DNA from 3 places in the Bradyrhizobium sp. B097 genome. Region 1 is predicted to be linked to each of the others. Evidence: predicted binding sites of a transcription regulator. Region 1 holds the regulator's gene; each other region holds the start of a gene.
The links. The regulator PhoB, encoded in region 1, activates phosphate uptake and scavenging genes when phosphate is short. The targets are predictions, from matches to a motif close to TGTCATNNANCTGTCAT.
Positions count from the first base shown of each region.

Region 2: phnF (phosphonate metabolism transcriptional regulator PhnF) is a predicted target of PhoB. The motif match lies at 5,252-5,268, and genes of this name have one in related genera.
Region 3: AAFG07_RS17310 (Orn/Lys/Arg decarboxylase N-terminal domain-containing protein) is a predicted target of PhoB. The motif match lies at 4,024-4,040, and genes of this name have one in related genera.

Region 1 is NZ_CP152412.1:876,285-883,204, reverse strand. Features, by position in the region: gene AAFG07_RS04065 (Hsp33 family molecular chaperone) at 1-813, opposite strand, end outside; gene argF (ornithine carbamoyltransferase) at 919-1,845, opposite strand; gene AAFG07_RS04055 (aspartate aminotransferase family protein) at 1,845-3,050, opposite strand; gene AAFG07_RS04050 (GcrA family cell cycle regulator) at 3,547-4,059, shown strand; gene phoB (phosphate regulon transcriptional regulator PhoB) at 4,398-5,108, opposite strand; gene phoU (phosphate signaling complex protein PhoU) at 5,239-5,955, opposite strand; gene pstB (phosphate ABC transporter ATP-binding protein PstB) at 6,053-6,871, opposite strand; gene pstA (phosphate ABC transporter permease PstA) at 6,868-6,920, opposite strand, start outside.
Region 2 is NZ_CP152412.1:2,345,731-2,352,650, forward strand. Features, by position in the region: gene AAFG07_RS10865 (chloramphenicol acetyltransferase) at 1-491, opposite strand, end outside; gene phnC (phosphonate ABC transporter ATP-binding protein) at 702-1,517, shown strand; gene phnD (phosphonate ABC transporter substrate-binding protein) at 1,593-2,522, shown strand; gene phnE (phosphonate ABC transporter, permease protein PhnE) at 2,603-3,484, shown strand; gene phnE (phosphonate ABC transporter, permease protein PhnE) at 3,484-4,332, shown strand; gene phnF (phosphonate metabolism transcriptional regulator PhnF) at 4,498-5,223, opposite strand; gene phnG (phosphonate C-P lyase system protein PhnG) at 5,340-5,801, shown strand; gene phnH (phosphonate C-P lyase system protein PhnH) at 5,806-6,414, shown strand; gene AAFG07_RS10905 (carbon-phosphorus lyase complex subunit PhnI) at 6,418-6,920, shown strand, end outside.
Region 3 is NZ_CP152412.1:3,717,037-3,723,956, reverse strand. Features, by position in the region: gene AAFG07_RS17335 (adenylate/guanylate cyclase domain-containing protein) at 1-1,660, shown strand, start outside; gene AAFG07_RS17330 (tetratricopeptide repeat protein) at 2,046-2,636, shown strand; gene AAFG07_RS17325 (cupin domain-containing protein) at 2,783-3,205, shown strand; gene AAFG07_RS17320 (hypothetical protein) at 3,280-3,408, opposite strand; gene AAFG07_RS17315 (acyl-CoA dehydrogenase family protein) at 3,412-3,936, opposite strand; gene AAFG07_RS17310 (Orn/Lys/Arg decarboxylase N-terminal domain-containing protein) at 4,084-6,441, shown strand; gene AAFG07_RS17305 (GNAT family N-acetyltransferase) at 6,460-6,920, shown strand, end outside.

The DNA of each region.
Region 1 (6,920 bases):
GCCGCGTTCGTGGAACAGGCGGTACAGCAGCCGCTCGCCGGAGAGATCGGGATCGATCAGCTCGACATCCTCGACGGTGGAGATCAGCGACTGTCCCTCGACCCAGGCGTCGTCATCCGGCACGCTGTGCGTGGCCGTGCCCTCCGGCGCATCGCCGGGATGCAGATCGGCCTGCTTGGCGCGTTCGGGGGCCTTGGGCAGGAATTGCAGCAGGATGCCGCCGGCGCGCCAGTGCAGCTTGCCGCCTTCGCCGCCGCGCATCTCCTCGCCGACCGCGAGCCGCACCCGCGTCGGAATCTGCTCCGAGCGCAGGAAATATTCGTGGGCCGCCTCTTCCAGGCCGCCGCCGTCGAGCGCGACCAGGCCCTGGTAGCGGCTGGTGTTCGCGCCCTGATCGATGGTCATCGCAAGGTGGCCCTTGCCGAGCAGCTCACCCGAGCTCTGTCCGCCCTTGAGGCGCGCCACATCGTAGCGCGCATAGGCACGCAGCCGGTCGGGCGCCTGGAAATCGACGATCAGGAGCGAGACCGGCCCGTCGGTCCGGGTCTGCAGGATGAAGCGGCCCTCGAACTTGACGGAGGAGCCGAGCAGCGTGGTCAGCACGATGGCCTCACCGAGCAGCTTGCCGACCGCGGGCGGATAATCGTGCTTGTGCAGGATCTCGTCGAGCGCGGGGCCGAGCCGGGTCAGCCGGCCGCGCAAGTCCAGCGCACCGACCTCGAAGGCCAGCACGGCATCGTCGACAGGAACCGCTGAGGGCGCGCGAATGGGCGTCTCGGGCTGGATTTTGATGTCGGGGGATTGTGAAACCATGGCGCTCTATCTGGGGTCTCGGACCATGAAATAAAGGGGTTCAGCATACCGGGAATCGACGTCGTCCCTGCGAAAGCAGGGACCCATAACCACCGATGTCAGTTGCTACGCGACCGTGTCGAAACACCAGGCCAGAATGCCCTTCTGCGCATGCAGGCGGTTTTCCGCCTCGTCGAACACCACGGATTGCGGGCCGTCGATCACCTCGTCGGTGACCTCCTCGCCGCGATGCGCGGGCAGACAGTGCATGAACAGCGCGTCCGGCTTGGCGAGCGACATCAGCTTGGCATTGACCTGATAGGGCTTCAGCACGTTGTGGCGGTGCTCGCCCTCCTTGTCGCCCATCGACACCCAGGTGTCGGTGACGACGCAGTCGGCGCCGCGCACGGCGGCTTCCGGATCGGTGCCGAGCATGATCGGCGCGCCGGTGGCCTTGATCCAGTCCCGCATCGGCTTCTTCGGCGAGAGCTCCGGCGGGGTCGCGATGTTGAGATTGAACTTGAAGCGCTCGGCGGCGTGCGCCCAGGAGGCCAGCACGTTGTTGTCGTCGCCGGTCCAGGCCACCGTCTTGCCCTCGATCGAGCCGCGGTTTTCCTCATAGGTCATGAGGTCGGCCATCACCTGGCAGGGATGCGAACGCCGGGTCAGCCCGTTGATGACGGGCACGGTGGCATGAGCGGCGAGCTCGAGCAGCGCGTCATGGTTGAGGATGCGGATCATGATCGCGTCGACATAGCGCGACAGCACGCGCGCGGTGTCGGCGATGGTCTCGCCGCGGCCGAGCTGCATCTCGGCGCCGGTCAGCATGATGGATTCACCGCCGAGCTGGCGCATGCCGACGTCGAACGACACCCTTGTGCGGGTCGACGGGCGCTCGAAGATCATCGCCAGCGTCTTGCCTTCGAGCGGCTTCCTGCCCTTCTCATGCGCCTTCAGCTTCGCCTTCATGGCGGCTCCGGCGGAAAGCATGTTGCGCAGCTCGGCGAGCGGCAGCTCGTTGATGTCGAGGAAGTGACGGACCGGCTTGCTCATTATCCAGCCGCCTTCTTCGGCTGCGGCGCCGATAGCACAGAGCAGGCGCGCTCGAGCGCCGTGATCGACTGGTCGATCTCGACCTCGGTCACGATCAGGGGCGCCAGGAACCGCACCACATTATCGCCGGCGCCGACGGTGAGCAGCTTCTCGTTGCGCAGCGCGGCGATCAGATCGCCCGACGGCACCACCGCCTTGACGCCGATCAACAGGCCCTCGCCGCGCACCTCCGACAGCACGCCGGGATAGCGGTCGACCACCGAAGCGAGCTTCTGCTTGAGCAGCAGCGACATCTTCTGCACGTGCTCGAAGAAGCCGGGCTTGAGCATGACGTCGAGCACGGCATTGGCGGCGGCGACCGCGAGCGGATTGCCGCCGAAGGTCGAGCCGTGCGAGCCCGGCGCCATGCCGGCCGCAGCCTGCGCGGTCGCGAGCACCGCGCCGATCGGGAATCCGCCGCCGAGCGCCTTGGCCAGCGACATCACGTCCGGCGTGACGCCGGTGCGCTTGTAGGCGAACAGCTCGCCGGTGCGGCCCATGCCGGTCTGCACCTCGTCGAATGCGAGCAGCAGGCCATGCTCGTCGCACAGCGCGCGCAGCGCCTTGAAGAACGCCTGCGGCGCCGAGCGCACGCCGCCCTCGCCCTGCACCGGCTCAATCAGGATGCCGGCAGTGTGCGGGCCGATCGCCTTCTTCACCGCCTCGATGTCGCCGTGCGGCACCTGGTCGAAGCCGTCCATCGGCGGGCCGAAGCCCTCGAGATATTTCGCCGAGCCGGTCGCAGCCAGCGTGCCCAGCGTGCGGCCATGGAAGGCGCCTTCGAAGGTGATGATGCGGTAGCGTTCGGGATGGCCCTTGGAGAAGTGGTGGTGGCGGACCAGCTTGATCACGCCCTCCATCGCTTCGGCGCCGGAATTGCAGAAGAACACGAAGTCGGCAAAGCTCTGCTCGCACAGCCGCGCGGCAAGCACCTCGCCGTCTGGGCTCTTGAACAGGTTCGACATGTGCCAGAGCTTGGTCGCCTGCTCCTGCAGCGCCTTGACCAGATGCGGGTGCGCATGCCCGAGCGCGTTCACCGCGACGCCCGAGGTGAAATCGAGATAGCGGTCGCCATTGGTTGCGATCAGCCAGGCGCCCTCACCGCGCTCGAAGCCGAGATCGACCCGGGCGAAGACGGGGAGCAGATGCGACGAGGCGTTGGTCATGGCGTTCACTGCCGGTTTGAAGCCGTCAATTGCTGCGCGCCTTGACGCCAACGCAGCAACCGCCAGCTTCGGAAAACAAAACGGCCGCCTTTGCGGGCGGCACGTGCGGGTCATTCTATGCGGCGGCCGGTCAGTGTCAATCGCCAGGAGCCGGCCTTTGCCGGCCTTCCTGCAATGCGAAACCGGCGCAATCCGGAGCATTCCGGTGCGGTGGAAAAGCCTCATAGCAACGCTTAACTTTGTGGGAACATGTGGACGCACGGCCGCGGACTCTTGCGCCAGAGTCACGCCATATTGTAGCGTTTGGCCTGTCGGGTACGACATCTCGTGCGGCAGTACTGGACCCTCTAAGTAGCCTTCGTGTCTCGTGTAAACGTTCGGGCGCAACACCGTGCCCGGCGAGGGCTAAGGGATTCTGGCCGCAGGGATATTTGTCCAGATTGGCTCGCAGCGCCGCTCCGATGAGTGGCCGGCGCCATGCGAAAGGAAGAATGTGATGACTGTATTGACCTGGTCCGACGATCGCGTCGAGCAGCTGAAGAAGCTCTGGGAATCCGGCCTCTCGGCCAGCCAGATCGCGGCGGAACTTGGCAATGTGACGCGAAACGCCGTGATCGGCAAAGTACATCGGCTCGGCCTCTCCGGCCGCGCCAAGGCCCCCTCCACGGCTGCGCCGCGGCAGCGTAAGGCCCGCCCCGCCCAGCACATGATGCGGGTGGCGCGCCCGGTCTCGCGCGGCAACACCGCGCTCGCACATGCCTTCGAGGTCGAGATGGAGCCCGATCCGATCTCCTTCGACAACGTTGTGCCGATGAGCCAGCGGCTGTCGCTGCTCGAGCTCAACGAGGCCACCTGCCATTGGCCGGTCGGCGATCCCTCGAGCCCGGAATTCTTCTTCTGCGGCGGCAAGGCGCTCGCCGGCCTGCCCTATTGCGCGCATCACTCGCGCGTCGCCTATCAGCCCGCCGCCGATCGCCGCCGGCCGTCGGCGAAGCCACAGATCAAGTAGCACTCGGGAAACTGCCTGGACTGCAAAAACAAATCCCCGCGAAAGCGGGGATTTTTTTGTGGCCCGTAGCCCGGATGCAGCGAAGCGAAATCCGGGGCGGTGCTTGAAGCGGAGAATGAAGTCCCGGATTACGCTTCGCTCCATCCGGGCTACGCCTACATCACCGGCGTCGTCCCGGCGAAAGCCGGGACCCATAACCACGAATGGGTGTTGTTAGAAAGTCGTCTGGCCACTTGCCCATCGCGCCGGCCGCGGCGTATGGGTCCCGGCTCCCGTGCGCAATTGCGCACTAGGCCGGGACGACACGCTGTTGCGGCTCGTGAATGCCGCGACGTCGGCTACGGCTGCGGTTCGGCCTTTGCGAAGCGGTCGTCGAGCGCGTAGCCGGCGCCGCGCACGGTGCGGATCGGATCCTGCTCGCGGCCCGGATTGAGCAGCTTGCGCAGGCGGCCGATATGCACGTCGACGGTACGCTCATCGATATAGATATCGCGACCCCAGACGCTGTCGAGCAGCTGCTCGCGGCTGAACACGCGGCCGGGATGCTCGAGGAAGAATTCGAGCAGCCGATACTCGGTCGGACCGAGATCGATCGGACGTCCCGAGCGCGCCACGCGGCGCTTCTCGCGGTCGAGCTCGATGTCGCCATAGGTCAGCACGGTCGCCAGCCGCTCCGGACTCGCGCGGCGCAGCAGGCCCTTTACCCGTGCCAGCAGTTCCGGCACCGAGAACGGCTTGACGATGTAGTCGTCGGCGCCGGTGGCAAGCCCGCGCACGCGCTCGCTCTCCTCGCCGCGCGCGGTCAGCATGATGATCGGAAGCTGCTTGGTCTCGGGCCGCGCCCGCAGGCGACGGCACAGCTCGATGCCGGACAGGCCCGGCAGCATCCAGTCCAGTACCACGAGGTCGGGAACGCGCTCCTTCAGGCGGGTGTCGGCATCGTCGCCGCGCCCGACCGTTTCGACATCGTAGCCTTCCGCATCGAGGTTGTAGCGCAACAGTGTCGTCAGCGCTTCCTCGTCTTCGACTACCAGAATGCGTGCGCTCATCGGTTTAAGTTCTCTCTCTGTGGTGATCCGTTGCCCAGACGCAAACCGAAACGCTTACTTTCCTGAGCACAATCCCCGCGGAAACGACTTGTCGTGAAGACAATCCGGCTCCGCGCCTGCGGATCATGTCCTAGGTACCCGGCACCGTGGTGGCAAAGTTGGTCATGTCGCCCTTCGGACGCTTGTCGGTGATCTGCTGGCCCTCGATCATGTAGAACACGGTCTCGGCGATATTGGTGGCGTGATCGCCGATCCGCTCGATGTTCTTGGCGCAGAACATCAGATGGATGCAGAACGAGATGTTGCGCGGATCCTCCATCATGTAGGTCAGCAGCTCGCGGAACAGCGAGGTGCAGATCGCATCGACCTCCTCGTCGCCCTTCCAGACGTTCATCGCCGCCGGCAGGTCGTGCGCGGCATAGGCGTCGAGCACCGACTTGACCTGCGACAGCACGAGGTCGGTCATGTGCTCCAGACCGCGGATCAGCTTCAGCGGCTGGAAATCGCTTTCCAGCGCAGCGACGCGCTTGCCCATGTTCTTGGCGAGGTCGCCGATCCGCTCAAGGTCGGTGGCGACGCGCATCGCGCTGACGATTTCGCGCAGGTCGATTGCCATCGGCTGGCGGCGGGCGATCGTCAGCACCGCGCGCTCTTCGATGACGCGCTGCAGATTGTCGATTTCGATGTCGGCGGCGACCACGCGCTTGCCGAGCGCGACGTCGCGACGGATCAGCGCGTCGACCGACTCGGTGATCATCCGCTCGACGAGGCCGCCCATCTCGGCGACCAGGCGAGTCAACTCCTGCAGGTCGCTGTCGAATGCCTTGGCGGTATGTTCAGAAGCCATCGCTTGTCTCCCTCATGATCCCGGGGATCATGATTTGGTGTCCTCAGTTTCGCACGATCCGATCGAAAAACCGGTGCCCACTTTTGCGGACCATGCGCTAGCCGAACCGGCCGGTGATGTAGTCCTGGGTGCGTCGATCGCTCGGTGAGGTGAAGATCTTGTTGGTGTCGTCGAACTCGATCAGCTCGCCGAGATACATGAAGGCGGTCTTGTCGGAGACGCGCGCCGCCTGCTGCATATTGTGGGTGACGATCGCGATCGTGTAGTCCTCTGAGAGTTCCTGGATCAGCTCCTCGACCTTGGCGGTCGAGATCGGATCGAGCGCCGAGCACGGCTCGTCGAACAGGATCACCTCGGGCCGCACCGCCACGGTGCGCGCGATGCACAGGCGCTGCTGCTGGCCGCCGGAGAGCGACAGGCCGGAGGCGTTCAGCTTGTCCTTGACCTCGTTCCACAGCGCGCCGCCGCGCAGCGCCTTCTCGACCCGATCGTCCATCTCGGACTTCGAGATCTTCTCGTAGAGGCGGATGCCGAAGGCGATGTTCTCGTAGATCGTCATCGGGAACGGCGTCGGCTTCTGGAACACCATACCGACCCGCGCGCGGAGCAGATTGAGGTCGAGCTTGGGATCGAGAATGTTGGTCTGGTCCAACATCAGCTGGCCGACCGCGCGCTGGCCCGGATAGAGATCGTACATCCGGTTGAAGATGCGCAGCAGGGTCGACTTGCCGCAGCCCGACGGGCCGATGAACGCCGTGACGCGGTTGGTGCCCAGCGTCAGGTTGATGTTCTTCAGCGCGTGGTGCTCGCCGTAATAGAAGTTGAGGTTGCGCACCGTGACTTTCGGCGGCGCTTCCGGCAGCGGCACCTGGGGAACGTGGCTCGCGACGGTCGTAGAGACGGAAAGCTCGGTCATTTTGCGGCCCTTTCGGCACCAAGGATGCGCGCGCCGATATTCAGCGCGA
Region 2 (6,920 bases), 1.5 Mb from region 1:
AAACGCCGTTTCACCGGCCGCGCCGGATTACCGGCAACGATGGTGTAGGCCGGCACATCCTTGGTCACGATCGCGCCTGCAGCGACGACAGCGCCGGTTCCGACGTTCCGGCCCGGCAACAGGATCGCACCGTGACCGATCCAGACGTCATGGCCGATATGCACGTGATGCGCACGTCGCCAGTTGAAGAAGTCGGTGTCGTCGCTCTCGCCGGGAAAATAGGCGCTGGCGCGGTAGGTGAAATGTGCCTGGGTCGCGCGATGCATCGGGTGGTTGCCGGGATTGATGCGGGTCATCGCCGCGATCGAGCAGAACTTGCCGATCGAGGTGTAGGTGATCTGGCTGTCGTTCACGACGTAGGAATAGTCATCCATGCTGACTTCAAGCAGGATCGTGCGCGCGCCGACCTCGGTATATTTGCCGAGCTTGCTCTCGCGCACCGACGCAGTCGGGTCGATCGTCGGCACAACCGAGAGTGTTTTTCCGACCATCAGGGCCTCCGCAAATCTTGTAAATCTTTGGGCTTCCGGGGGATGCGGGCTCGTCATCGGGACGCTTGATGACAACATCATGACGTTGCGATGACGGCAAGGGAGCGGCAAGGGATGGGTGTGGACGATCGCCGCACTGCAACGTCACGTCACATAACTGTTAAACACCGGGGATAGCGATGGCTCAACGCGGCGCGGTTGGAGCATTACATGCTGGTGGTGGAAGGTTTGACGTGCCGGTTCGGCACAAAAGCCGCAGTCGACAATGCGTCTTTTTCGATCGCGCCGGGCAGCTTTGTCGGCGTGATCGGCCGCTCCGGTGCTGGCAAGTCGACCTTGCTGCGGATGATCAACCGTCTCGCCGATCCGACCTCCGGCCGTATCCTGTTCGAAGGTACCGATGTGACCGCGCTGCGCGGCAAGGCGCTGCGGCAGTGGCGGGCGCGCTCGGCGATGATCTTCCAGCAATTCAATCTCGTCGGCCGCCTCGACGTGCTGACCAACGTGCTGATGGGCCGGCTTGCCCAGATCCCGTCCTGGCGCTCGCTGGCGCAGGTCTGGCCTGAGCAGGACAGGGCGCTTGCACTGTCCGCGCTCGAGCAGTTCGACATCGCCCAGCTCGCGGCGCAGCGCGCCGATCAGCTCTCCGGCGGCCAGCAGCAGCGGGTCGCGATTGCCCGCGCGCTGGTGCAGGAGCCAGACATCATCCTTGCCGACGAGCCGATCGCTTCGCTCGATCCGCGCAACACCAAGATCGTGATGGATGCGCTGCTGCGCATCAACAAGCATTTCGGCATCACGGTGCTCTGTAACCTGCACTCGCTCGACCTCGCGCGAAGCTATTGCGACCGCCTGATCGGCATGGCGGCGGGGCGCGTGGTGTTCGACGGCGCCCCCGCAGCGCTGACCGACCATATTGCCCGCGAGCTCTACGACCTCGAGGCCAATGACGTCATGGGCGCGGCCCCGATGCCCGCGCCCGATGGCGCAACTGCTCCGGCGCTCGGCACCGCTGCCGCGGCCTGAGCGTCGCATTATCGAAAATCAGGGCAACCGGGCATTTCGTCCGGCCAACAGGCGTAACTACCAAAGAGGGGTAACATGATCACTCGTCGCATCATTCTGGCCGGCGCCGCCGCGCTGGCATTCGCTGGCTCGGCTTCGGCCGAGGACTGGAAGGCCAAGTATCCGGAGATCACCTTCGCGGTGATCCCCGCCGAAAACGGCTCCGGCGTCACCGAGCGCTACGGTCCGCTCACCGAATATCTGTCGAAGGAACTCGGCATCAAGGTGAACCTGCGCGTCGCCAACGACTACGCAGCCGTCATCGAGGGCCAGCGCGCCGGTAACATCCAGATCGGCTACTACGGCCCGGCGTCGTTCGCCCGCGCCCGCCTCACCGGCGTCAAGACCGACGCGTTCGTGATCGACGTCAACGCCGATGGCTCGAAGGGCTATTATTCGGTGTTCTACGTGCTCGCCAAGAGCCCGTACCAGAAGGTCGAAGACCTCAAGGGCAAGAATATCGGCCTGGTAGATCCCAACTCGACCTCCGGCAACAACATGCCGCGTTTCAAGCTGAACCAGATGGGGATCGATCCGGAGACCTATTTCTCCAAGGTCGTCTTCACCGGCAGCCATGAGAACGCCGTGCTGGCGCTGGCGCAGGGCACCGTCGACGTCGCCGCCAACTGGTGGAATGCCGACGACGATTCCAACCTGACCCGCATGCTCGCCAAGAACATGGTGAAGTCGAGCGACGGTACGCCGCTGAAGAAGGAGGACTTCCGCATCATCGTGAAGTCCGACCTGATCATCAACTCGCCCTACGCCTATCTCGAGAGCCTTCCCGACGACATGAAGGCGAAGATCAAGCAGGCCTTCCTCGACATGCCGAAGAAGGATCCGGAAGCCTTCAAGAAGCTGTCCGACGGCAAGAACCTGCCGTGGCAGCCGGTCACCAACGCCGACTACGACAAGACCATCGAACTGATCAAGTTCGTCGACGCCCTGCGCAAGAAGGGCTCCTGATCGCACGTCGCCGCTGAACGGGGCCGGGTTCGACAACCCGGCCCTTTTCGTTCATCCCTCGAGCAGACCGGCCCGCATCGATGGCGACCGCCATTTCCATCCTTCCAGCACAGCAACTGGCGACGCTGAACGATGCCTATCGCAAGGCGGTCGCGCGCAAGCGGCTGAAGGCGACGGTGGCAGCCGCGGTGTTCTGCGCGGCGCTGTTTATCGCAGCGCTCGGCGCCGATGTGAACCTGCACACGTTCTTCACCTATTTCGGCAACTTCGTCAGCTATTTCGACCGCATCCTGACGCTGGATTCCGGTGCGCGGGTCTGGACCGATCCGGTGGAATGGTTCTGGGGCCTGAAGAAATGGCTGCGGCTGCTCGGTGAGACCCTGCTGATCAGCTATGTCGGCACCCTGACCGGTGCTGTGCTCGCCTTTGCGCTGAATTTCTTTGCCGCCCAGAACACCTCGCCGGGACCATGGGTGCGCTTCATCATCCGTCGCCTGCTCGAATTCGCCCGCACCGTGCCCGGCATCGTGTTCGCGCTGATCTTCGTGATCGCATTCGGCCTCGGGCCGATGGCCGGCGTGCTGGCGATCGCGATCCACACCACCGGGGCGCTCGGCAAGCTGTTCGCCGAGATTGTCGAGAATGCCGACATGAAGCCGGTCGAGGGCATCCGCTCCACCGGCGCCAGCTGGCTGTCCTGCATGCGCTTTGCCATCCTGCCGCAGGTCTCGGCGGGCTACGCCAGCTACGCGCTGCTGCGCTTCGAGATCAATGTCCGCGAAGCCTCGGTGATGGGCTTTGTCGGCGCCGGCGGCATCGGCCAGGAGCTCGTGGTCGCGATCCGCAAGTTCTACTATTCCGACGTCAGCGCGATCCTCGTCACCATCATCGTCACCGTCTTCATCATCGACATCTCGACCGGCTGGCTGCGCGCCCGGCTGTTCGGCAAGGAGAGCCGCTGATGAGCCAGCTGCCGAAGCCGGACACCGCGGACCTGCGTGCGAAATACCCCGGCGTGTTCGAACGCCCCGCGTCGGCGCGGCTGGCGATGCCGGCCACGATCGTGGCGGCGCTCGCGATCTTCGTCTACGGCCTGGTCGATCTCGACTTCTCGCCGGCGAAGCTGATCTCAGGGATGAGCCAGCTCGGCTGGATCACCATGATGATGATTCCGCCGAATCCCGGCGCGTCGTTCCCGCTCTATATGCAGGCGCTCTGCGAGACGCTGTCGATCGCGCTGCTCGGCACCACGCTTGCGGCACTCTTTGCGTTGCCGGTCAGCTTGCTGGCGGCGCGCAACATCATCCCCTCGAATCTGATCCGCTTTCCGGTGCGCCGCTTCCTGGATTCGATCCGCGGCGTCGATACGCTGATCTGGGCGCTGGTCTGGATCAACGTCGTCGGCCTCGGACCGTTCGCCGGCGTGCTGGCGATCATGGTCTCCGACTTCGGTGCGTTCGGAAAGCTGTTCTCCGAGGCGATCGAGGCCGCGGACCGCAAGCAGGTCGAGGGCATCCGCGCCTCCGGCGGCAACGCGCTGCATGAAATCCGCTTCGGACTGTTGCCGCAGGTGCTGCCTGTGATCGCAGGCCAAGTGCTCTACTTCATCGAGTCGAACACCCGTTCGGCCACCATCATCGGCATCGTCGGCGCCGGCGGCATCGGGCTGCAACTCGCCGAGCAGATCCGTGTATTGGAATGGCAGAAGGTGTCGTTCCTGATCCTGATGATCCTGATCGCGGTCGCCGCGATCGATTTCATCTCGAGCAAGCTGCGCTTTGCCATCATCGGCCAACGGGCGGTGGTGTAGGAGGTCACCTCGCCCCGCGCTTGCGGGGAGAGGTCGGATTGCGCTCGGCGATGCGAAGCAATCCGGGTGAGGGGTGTGTCCCCGTATTCACATCTGTCGGATTCGCGGAGGCAGCCCCTCACCCCAACCCTCTCCCCGCAAGAGCGGGGCGAGGGAGCAGAGAGATCAGCTATTCTCGACCAGGAACTCCACACGCTCGGCGGCGAAGCGCGAGCGCTTGGTCACCAGCGGGCGGTCCAGCATATCGACATCGGTCGCGTCGACCACGAGCACCGGCCGGCCCAGCGGCAGATCGAGCCGCGCGGCGTCGGTCGCATCGGCAATCGCCGCGGTGATCCGGGTCGAGGCGCGGTGGTAATCCTTCACGCCGTAGTGCCCGAGCAGCTTCGTCATCGAGCGAACGTCGGCGAACACGCTGCCGGCATCGGGAAACCGCTCGGCCGACAGCCAGGTGGTGGACACGCAGATCGGCGTCCGGTCGGCGAGCCGCACCGCCTCGATCCGGATCAGCGGCGCGCCGATCTTCAAACCCAGCTCGCGCGCGATCTCGCGATTGGCGACGTCGCTGCCTGCATCGATCAGCTGACCCCGCGGCTCGTGGCCGCCGGCGCCGACGATCTCGGAGAATCGCGTGCGCGAACGCAGCGGATAGGCGAGGCGCTGGGCTTCGACATAGGTGCCGCTGCCGCGCTCGGCGCGCACCAGGCCGCGCTCCGCCAATGCGGCGAGCGCTCGCCGCACCGTGTGACGGTTGACCCGGTAAGTCTCGGCGATCTCCATCTCGCCGGGCAGCTTTTCGCCGGCGGCAAAGCGGCCATCTGCGATGCCGCGCTCGATGCCGTCGGCGACTTGCCGCCACAAGGCGACGCCGGAACTTTCCTGCATGCTCATGGCGCGGTGATACCAGAAATCTTCGGTTTGTCACGAAACAGTCATGGCGCTCGGCTATCAAGTTGTCTATTATCATAGACAACTTGATGCAAGCAAGGTTGCCCATGAATTCGACCATGAGTTCGACCGGACCAGACGGCAAACAGGCCCAGCGCAAGGCCGCGATGACGGTGCTGGCGCACTCCGCCGCGGCCGACATCGCAGGCAGGCTCGCGGCGATCGCGGTGCCCAGCCATGAAAACCTGCGGGAGCCGGAGAATGGCCTCGTGATGATGCGCGGGCGGATCGGCGGCGACGGTGCGCCGTTCAACCTCGGCGAGGCGACGGTGTCGCGCGCGGCGGTGCGGCTTGCGACCGGCGAGGTCGGCTTCGGCTACACGCTCGGCCGCGATGCGCACAAGGCGCAGATGATAGCGCTGTGCGACGCCATGGTGCAGTCGGCGGCATTGTCCGGCGAGGTGGAGGCCAAGGTGATCGCGCCGTTGCGTGTCGCCATGAACGCCGAACGCGCCCGCAAGGCCGCCGAGACCGCGGCGACGCGGGTCGATTTCTACACGATGGTGCGCGGTGAGGGGTGATGCAATGACGACGATTGCCGAAATGCCCGCAGGCTTTGCCGACAAGGTGCTGTCGGCGCAATCCACGTTCCGTTCCGTGATGGATGCGATGGCGCGTCCGGGCAGCGTGCAGCGGGTCGCCGCTGATGTCGGAACGCCGGCCGGCATGATGCGCGGCTCTGCCGCGATCGCGCTGACGCTGTTCGATCACGACACGCCGATCTGGCTCGATGCTGCGATGTCGGCGATGCCGGACGTCGCCCGCTGGCTGAAGTTTCACGCCAGCGCGCCGGTGGTTACGGATTCCGCGATCGCAAGCTTCGCGCTGATCGGCGATGCGGCAAGCCTGCCGGCGCTGGAGCGTTTCGCGTTCGGCAGCAGCGAATATCCTGACCGCTCGACCACGCTGATCCTGCAGGTCGGCAGCCTGACGCAGGGCCCGGCCTTCGAGCTGAAGGGTCCCGGCATCGACGGCAGCGCGCTGCTGCAGGCGATGATCAAGCCGAGCGACCTGTTCCAGCGGCTGTCGATCAATGAAGCGCTGTTCCCGCGCGGCATCGACGTCGTGCTGGTCCATGACGACAAGATTGTCGCGATCCCGCGCACCACGCGGCTGATCGCAAGCGGAGTGTGAGCGATGTATGTAGCCGTCAAGGGTGGCGAGCGCGCCATCGAGAACGCTCATCGGCTGCTCGCGCATGAGCGGCGCGGCGATCGCGATGTGCCCGAGGTGACTCTGGCGCAGATCTCCGAGCAGCTCGCGCTCGGCGTCGACCGCGTGATGACCGAAGGCTCGCTCTACGACCGCGAACTTGCGGCGCTCGCGATCAAGCAGGCGCGCGGCGACATGATCGAGGCGATCTTCCTGGTTCGCGCCTTCCGCGCCACGCTGCCGCGGTTCGGCGCCACCGAGCCGGTCAACACCGGCGCGATGCAGGTGCGGCGGCGCATCTCCTCGACCTTCAAGGACGTTCCGGGCGGCCAGATCCTGGGGCCGACCTTCGACTACACTCATCGCCTGCTCGATCCGCAGCTCGCGGAAGGTTTTGTGCCGGAGCAGCCGGCGACCGCGGAAGCATCGCAGGCGGCAACGCCGCGGGTCACCGACATTCTCGGCCGCGACGGCCTGATCGAATCGTC
Region 3 (6,920 bases), 2.8 Mb from region 1:
GCTGCTGTCGATGGTGATGGCGGGCCAGGTCGGCCACCTCCTGGATGAGCTCACCAACCGCTACATCCCCGCCTATGGCCATCTCGCCCGCGTCAACATCCGCTCGCTGGAGCGGTCGTTGGCGATGCGCCGGATGATGATGGCGAAGATGCAGGCGCCGGGGGAAGCCAGCGGCTACGACGCGGCGCGCAAGACGTTCGACGAGATCGAGCCGACGATCAAGCGCGAGGCCGATGCGGCGCGCGCGCTGATCGATTCGATCATCGCCGATCCCTCGACCCCGTCGGACAACGCTGCCCTCGGGCGCCTCGATGACCGCATCGACAATGCCGTCAACGATCTCTTGATGCGCCTGAACGCCGAGAACAAGACGCTGCTCGACCAGCTCGACGCTCAGGACTTCGCGGCCGCGAAAGCGACCACGCTCCGCGCCGACGTGCTGCGCGACGACTTCACCAACAAGATCGAAGGCATTCGCACCGACATGCTGGCGCAGGTCGCTTCGGCCGCCGCGAAGGTGATGAATGCGCAGCAGCGGGCGATCATCATCTCCGGTGTCGTGACCGCGATTGCCGCGATCCTCGGCTTCGTGTTCGCGATGCTGGTCGGCAGCGGCATCACGCGCCCGGTGATGCAGCTGCTGGAGGGCACCCGCGAGGTCGAGGCGGGGCGCCTCGACGGCGCCATCACGATCACGACCCAGGACGAGATCGGCCAGCTCTCCGCCGCCTTCAACCGCATGATCGAGACGCTGCGCCACAACCAGCGCATCCGCGAGACGTTCGGCCGCTACATCAATCCGCGGATCGCAGAAGGCCTGCTCGAGCAGCCGGCGATCGCCGCCACCGAGGGACAGCGCCGCGTCATGACGGTGATGTTCTGCGACATGAAGGGCTTTACCCGCCTGAGCGAAGGCGTGACGCCGAGCGGCCTCGTCAAGATCATGAACCTCTATCTGTCGACGATGTCGGCGCCGGTCCATGCGCATCGCGGCATCATCGACAAATATATCGGCGACGCCATCATGGCCTATTGGGGCGCGCCCTTCGTCGAGGAAACCGAGCAGACCCATCTGGCCGCGCTTGCCGCCATCGACATGATCGGCCAGGTCAACCAGCTGCGCAAGGATCTGCCCGAGCTGCTCGGCGTGCGCGCGATCCCGGCCGATTGCGACATCCGCATCGGCATCGCCACCGGTGAAGTGCTGGTCGGCAGCATCGGCTCCGAATTCATGATGAGCTACACCGTGCTCGGCGACACCGTGAACCTCGCCTCGCGGCTGGAAGGCGCCAACAAGTTCTACGGCAGCCGCAGCCTGATCTCGGAAGCCACCGCGAGCGCCTGCGCCGCGACCATCGAGCTGCGCGAGATCGACCGCCTCGTCGCCGTCGGCCAGACCCAGCCGGTCGCCGTGTTCGAGATCCTCGGCAAGAAGGACGAGCTGACGCCGGCGCAGACCGAGTTGCGGCAGCACTACGCGGATGGTCTCGACGCCTATCGCGACCGCCGCTGGGACGACGCCGAGCAAGCTTTCACTGCGGCACTGGTTGCGGCGCCGGGCGACGGACCGTCGATCACTATGAAGGCACGCGTCGCAGCGTTCAGGCAAAATCCGCCGGCGGCGGACTGGGACGGCGCCTGGCACCTGGAGCAGAAGTAGCGGCACTTGCGGCCCGCATGAGCCAACGGCTCGCGCGAAATGCGCGCCCGATGACGGGCTCCGCGATATGCGGAACGAAAGATCCCGGATATCGCTTCGCTCATCTGGGCTACACGCATTGACGCTGACCTGCCCTTCACTGCCCTTGTGCGACCGGCGCGATTCTAACACCGATGTTAGTTTCGGCGCCGTCGTTCGATGGCGCGAACAAACAGCACGCGCGTGCACGCGCGACGTTCGGAAGCGACAGTGCGATTGCCGCATCGGCAAACAATTTTTCAGAACGAACGGAATGTCTCCCGCGATCGGGAGTTAGTCCTTCAGGTCAACGACTGCCACATCAAATCGGGAGATGCGCATGATCAAGTCACCGATGAAGCTCGCAATGCTTACGGCATTTCTGACAGCGCCGATCATCCTGTTCCCACCGCACACCGCCCTCGCCGCCGGTGGAGGTGGTGGTGGCGGCGGAGGAGGAGCAGGCGGCGGAGACTTCTACGGGTCGAGCTACAGCACGCCTGCGCCGGCCTATCCCCAGCAAAAGGACAGAAAGACCACGCACAGGGTCAAGAAGCCGATCAAGCAATCGGGCTTCGACGACCCGGCATTCCGCGACGGCTACCGCGCGGCCTATGCGACGATCTACGAACACAACGACTATGCCGCCGCGATCGATCAACTGCACGCGCTCGGCCGCGATGATCATCCTGATGTCGCGAACCTGATCGGTTACTCCTATCGCAAGCTCGGCGACTACAAGCAGTCGCAGGTCTGGTACGAGCGCGCGCTGAAGGCCGATCCGAACCACGTGCTGACGTGGAACTACTACGGCCTGTGGCAGATCGAACAAGGCAACCGCGACCAGGCGCAGTATCATTTGCAGCGGATCGCCGAGATCTGCGGCACCGACTGCGAGGAGTATCGCACGCTGGCGGCGGCACTGGAGAAGCCGCCGGGTACGAACCTCGTCTACTGAGCGCACCGGCGCTGAGCCGGCATGAGCGGAATGCGGGATCATTAGTCCGGCCCGGACATCGCTTCGCGCGTCCGGGCCGCACACGCCGTTGGCTTCCTTCGGCGCCGTCCGCTATCGTGGGCACCCGAACCATTTGCGAGTCCGTCATGCCCGACCTGATTGATTTCGGTACGTTGCAGCTCAAATTCCTGCAGAGCAAGGAGACCACCGGCGGCAGCGTCGACCTGTTCGAGATGACGCTGCAGCCGAACGCCCGGATGCCGATTCCGCACTATCACGAGAGCTGGGACGAGACGATCTACGGGCTTTCGGGCGTCTCGACCTGGCGGGTCGACGGCAAGGAGATCGACATCGGGCCCGGCGAATCGGTATTCATCAAGCGCGGTGTCGTGCACGGCTTCACCAACCGCTCGAACGGTCCGGCGACCTGCCTCTGCCTCCTCAGCCCCGGCGCGCTCGGACCGCAATATTTCAAGGACATGGCGGCCCTGATGGCGGGGGGTGCCCCCGATCCAGCCAGGATGAAAGAGACGATGCTGCGCTACGGCCTGGTGCCGGTCGCTTCCTGACCGCTCGACGCAAGAAACCTGTACCGCCGGCGGCCCTGCTCAAAACCGCGTCGTGCCGAGCGGCAGGCCGAGCTTTACGCGGGGCGGTACGGGATACCCGGCTGGGTCGGCTTGAAGTCGACCAGCGGATGGGTGTGGCTGTCAGGCACGAAGCAGTCCTGCATCTCGAAGTCGCAGCTCCCGGTGGCGTGCAGTCCGGACACGAATCAGGTGTCGTGGAGGCGGACGTCGGCGCGATCGACGTAGCAGCAGATCGGCGGGCCATCCTTGCCGTCGGGACCCTTGACGCACGCCAGCCCCTTGAACCTGGTGGCGTGGGGCGCGCCGCTGCCGAACGGCCAGCGTCCGCTGACCCGATAGCCGCCCTCGACCTCGACCGCCGTCCCGATCGCCCTGGTGGCGCTCGCGATGAACGCCAGCGGATCGGCGAACCAGCCCCGCACCACCTCCTCCGGCAGATAGCCGCCGGCCCGGCTCATGCCGCCGCCATTGCCGACCGGCCAGCAGACCGAGCCGTCGAGCGCGGCGGCCGCCTCGACGATCGTCATGAAGTCGAGCGGCGAGAATTCCGGCCCGCCCAGCGCCTTCGGCAAATACAGCCGAGACATTCCGGCCTCGGCCAGGGCGCGGACCACGGCGTCGGGAAGCCGGCGCTCGCGGTCGAAATCCGGGGCAAGCCGCTCGAGCGCGGCCAAATGGTCGGCAACAGTGGGTTGAGCAGGCTGGGGCATGACGCCGTGCTTTCCGACGGCTGGCTATATCGGCAGTTCAGCGCGGAGACGCGGATTTGGCCATGGCACCTGGCGTCGCAGAGGGATTGTCATCTCTTTGTCATGAATTGTGCAGACAGGTTCAGCGGACCAGTTTCGGGGACATGCATGGACTATTTCAAACGCTTCAACTTCCTGTTCGCGGCGCCGGTTTTCGAGGCCGACGACCTCGAAGGCATCCGCTTCAACCAGATCATCGCCGAAATCGAGCGCTCCGGTTTCGAGGTGGTCCGCGCCCGCAAGCTGGAAGATGCCGAGATCGCGGTGCAGACCGATGCGGCGATCGGCTGCATGGTGGTCGACTGGGGCAAGAAGGGTCTCGAGGGCAAGACCGCGGCGCTGATCAACCTGATGCGCCGCCGCGGCCTCGACTTCCCGATCCTCCTCTTGATCCGCCGCAAGCGGTTCGAGGACCTGCCGGTCGAGGTGCTGGATTTCATCGACGGCTACGTGTTCCTGTCCGAGGAAACCCCGTCCTTCATCGCCAAGAACCTGATCTCCAGGCTGAAGCAATATGCCGAGAACCTGAAGACCCCGTTCTTCGGGGCGCTGGTCGACTACGCCGAGGAAGGCAACCAGCTCTGGACCTGCCCGGGCCACAATGGCGGCGTGTTCTACAGCCGCAGCCCGATCGGCCGGGTGTTCGTCGAGCATCTCGGCGAGGCCGTGTTCCGCGACGACCTCGACAATTCCGTGCTCGATCTCGGCGACCTCCTCACCCATGAGGGGCCGGCGCTGCGGGCGCAAAAGGAAGCCGCCAAGATCTTCGGCGCCGAGAAGACCTATTTCGTGCTCAACGGCACCTCGACATCCAACAAGGTCGCGCTCGGCTCGCTGGTCACCGACGGCGATCTCGTGCTGTTCGACCGCAACAACCACAAGGCCGCGCATCACGGCGCGCTTCTGATCGGCGGCGGCATCCCGGTCTATGTGCCGACGGTGCGCAACGCCTGGGGCCTGATCGGCCCGATGCGCTGGGACCTGCTCGACGAGGGGAGCTTACGCGACCAGATCCGCAAGCACCCGCTGGTCAAGGACGAGAACGCCTGGAAGAAGGAGCGTCCGTTCCGCGTCGCCGTGGTCGAGCAGTGCACCTATGACGGCACCATCCACTCCGCCGAGATGATCCTCAAGCGGATCGGCCATCTCTGCGACTACATCCTGTTCGACGAGGCCTGGGCCGGCTTCATGAAGTTCCACCCGATCTATTCCGGCCGCTTCGCGATGGGGCTCGCCAATCTCGGCCCCGAGGCGCCCGGCATCATCGCTACCCAATCGACCCACAAGCAGCTCGCGAGCTTCTCGCAGGCCTCGCAGATCCATATCCGCGACCGCCACATCAAGGGCCAGAAGCGCCGGGTCGAGCACCGCCGCTTCAACGAAAGCTTCATGCAGCACGCCTCGACCTCGCCGTTCTATCCGATCTTCGCCTCACTCGACGTCGGCGCGCAGATGATGAAGGGCCGCTCCGGCGAAGTGCTGTGGGACGACACGATCCGGCTCGGCATCGAGCTGCGCAAGAAGATCCGTGCCGTGAAGCGCGAGTTCGAGGAGAAGGAGACGCGCGCGGAGCGGCGCTGGTTCTTCGAGCCGTTCGTGCCGGACCGCGTGATGATCCCCGACGTCGCGCGCGAGAACGGCGTACACAATGTCGCCTGGGAGACGATCTCAACCGATCAGCTCGCGACCAATCCGTCGTACTGGCAGCTCAGCCCGGGCGAAACCTGGCACGGCTTCCCCGAGTTGACCGCGGGATTTGCCATGACCGACCCGAACAAGCTCACCTTGCTGACGCCGGGCTTCGATCACGCCACCGGCGCCTATGCCGACCACGGCATCCCCGCGCCGGTCGTCGCGCAATATCTGCGCGAGAACCAGATCGTCGCCGAGAAGAACGACCTCAACTCCCTGCTCTTCCTGCTGACACCAGGCGTCGAGGCGAGCAAGGCCGGCACGCTGGTGTCCGGGCTCGTCGCCTTCAAGAAACTGCACGACGACAACGCGCTGGTCGAGGACGTCATCCCGGAATTCTTCCGCCGCCGCCCGCAACGCTACACCGGGGTGCGGCTGCGCGACCTCTGCGGCGACATGCACCGCTTCTTCCGCGACGGCGGCGTCAGCACGCTACAGGCCAAGCAATTCCTGCCCGAACATCTGCCCGAGATCGCGATGTCACCGCGCCAGGCGGCGCAATATCTGATCCGCAACGACGTCGACTATCTGCCGATCGACCAGATCTTCGGCCGCATCGCCGCGACGCCGTTCGTGGTCTACCCGCCCGGCATCGCCACCATCGTGCCCGGCGAGCGGCTGTCGGAACGCAGCAAGCCGATGATCGATTACTTGCGGATGTTCGAGGCGAGCTTCAATGCATTCCCGGGCTTCGAGGTCGAGGTCCAGGGCATCTACAAGGAGATCGACGACGCGGGCCGCGTCCGCTTCTACACCTATGTCGTGTCCGAATAGGCCAGCGGACGCAACGCAATGGAGAATGATCACAAGATCACCGTCCGTCCCTCGCGCGACAGCGACGTCGATGCGATGCTGTCGATCTACCGCTATCACATCCGCCACGGCATCGAGGAGAGCGTCGACGATTCCGGCACGCCGGAGCCCGACGACCTGCGCGACCGCCGCAAGAATCTGCGCAACACCCGCCTGCCGCATCTGGTCGCGCTGTGCGACGGCGAGGTGGTCGGCTACGCCTATGTGGTCCAGTTCCGCAAGCGTCCGGCCTATCGGTATACGGTGAAGCATTCGATCTATATTCACCACGGCTTCACCGGCAAGGGCGTCGGCGGCCGGCTGTTGCAGGAACTGGTCGACGCCTGTGCGGCGGCCGGCTTCCGCCAGATGATCGGCTACATCGACAGCGACAACGCCGCCTCGCTGGCGCTGCACGACCGCTTCGGCTTTGCCCGCGTCGGCCATCTGCCCGGTGTCGC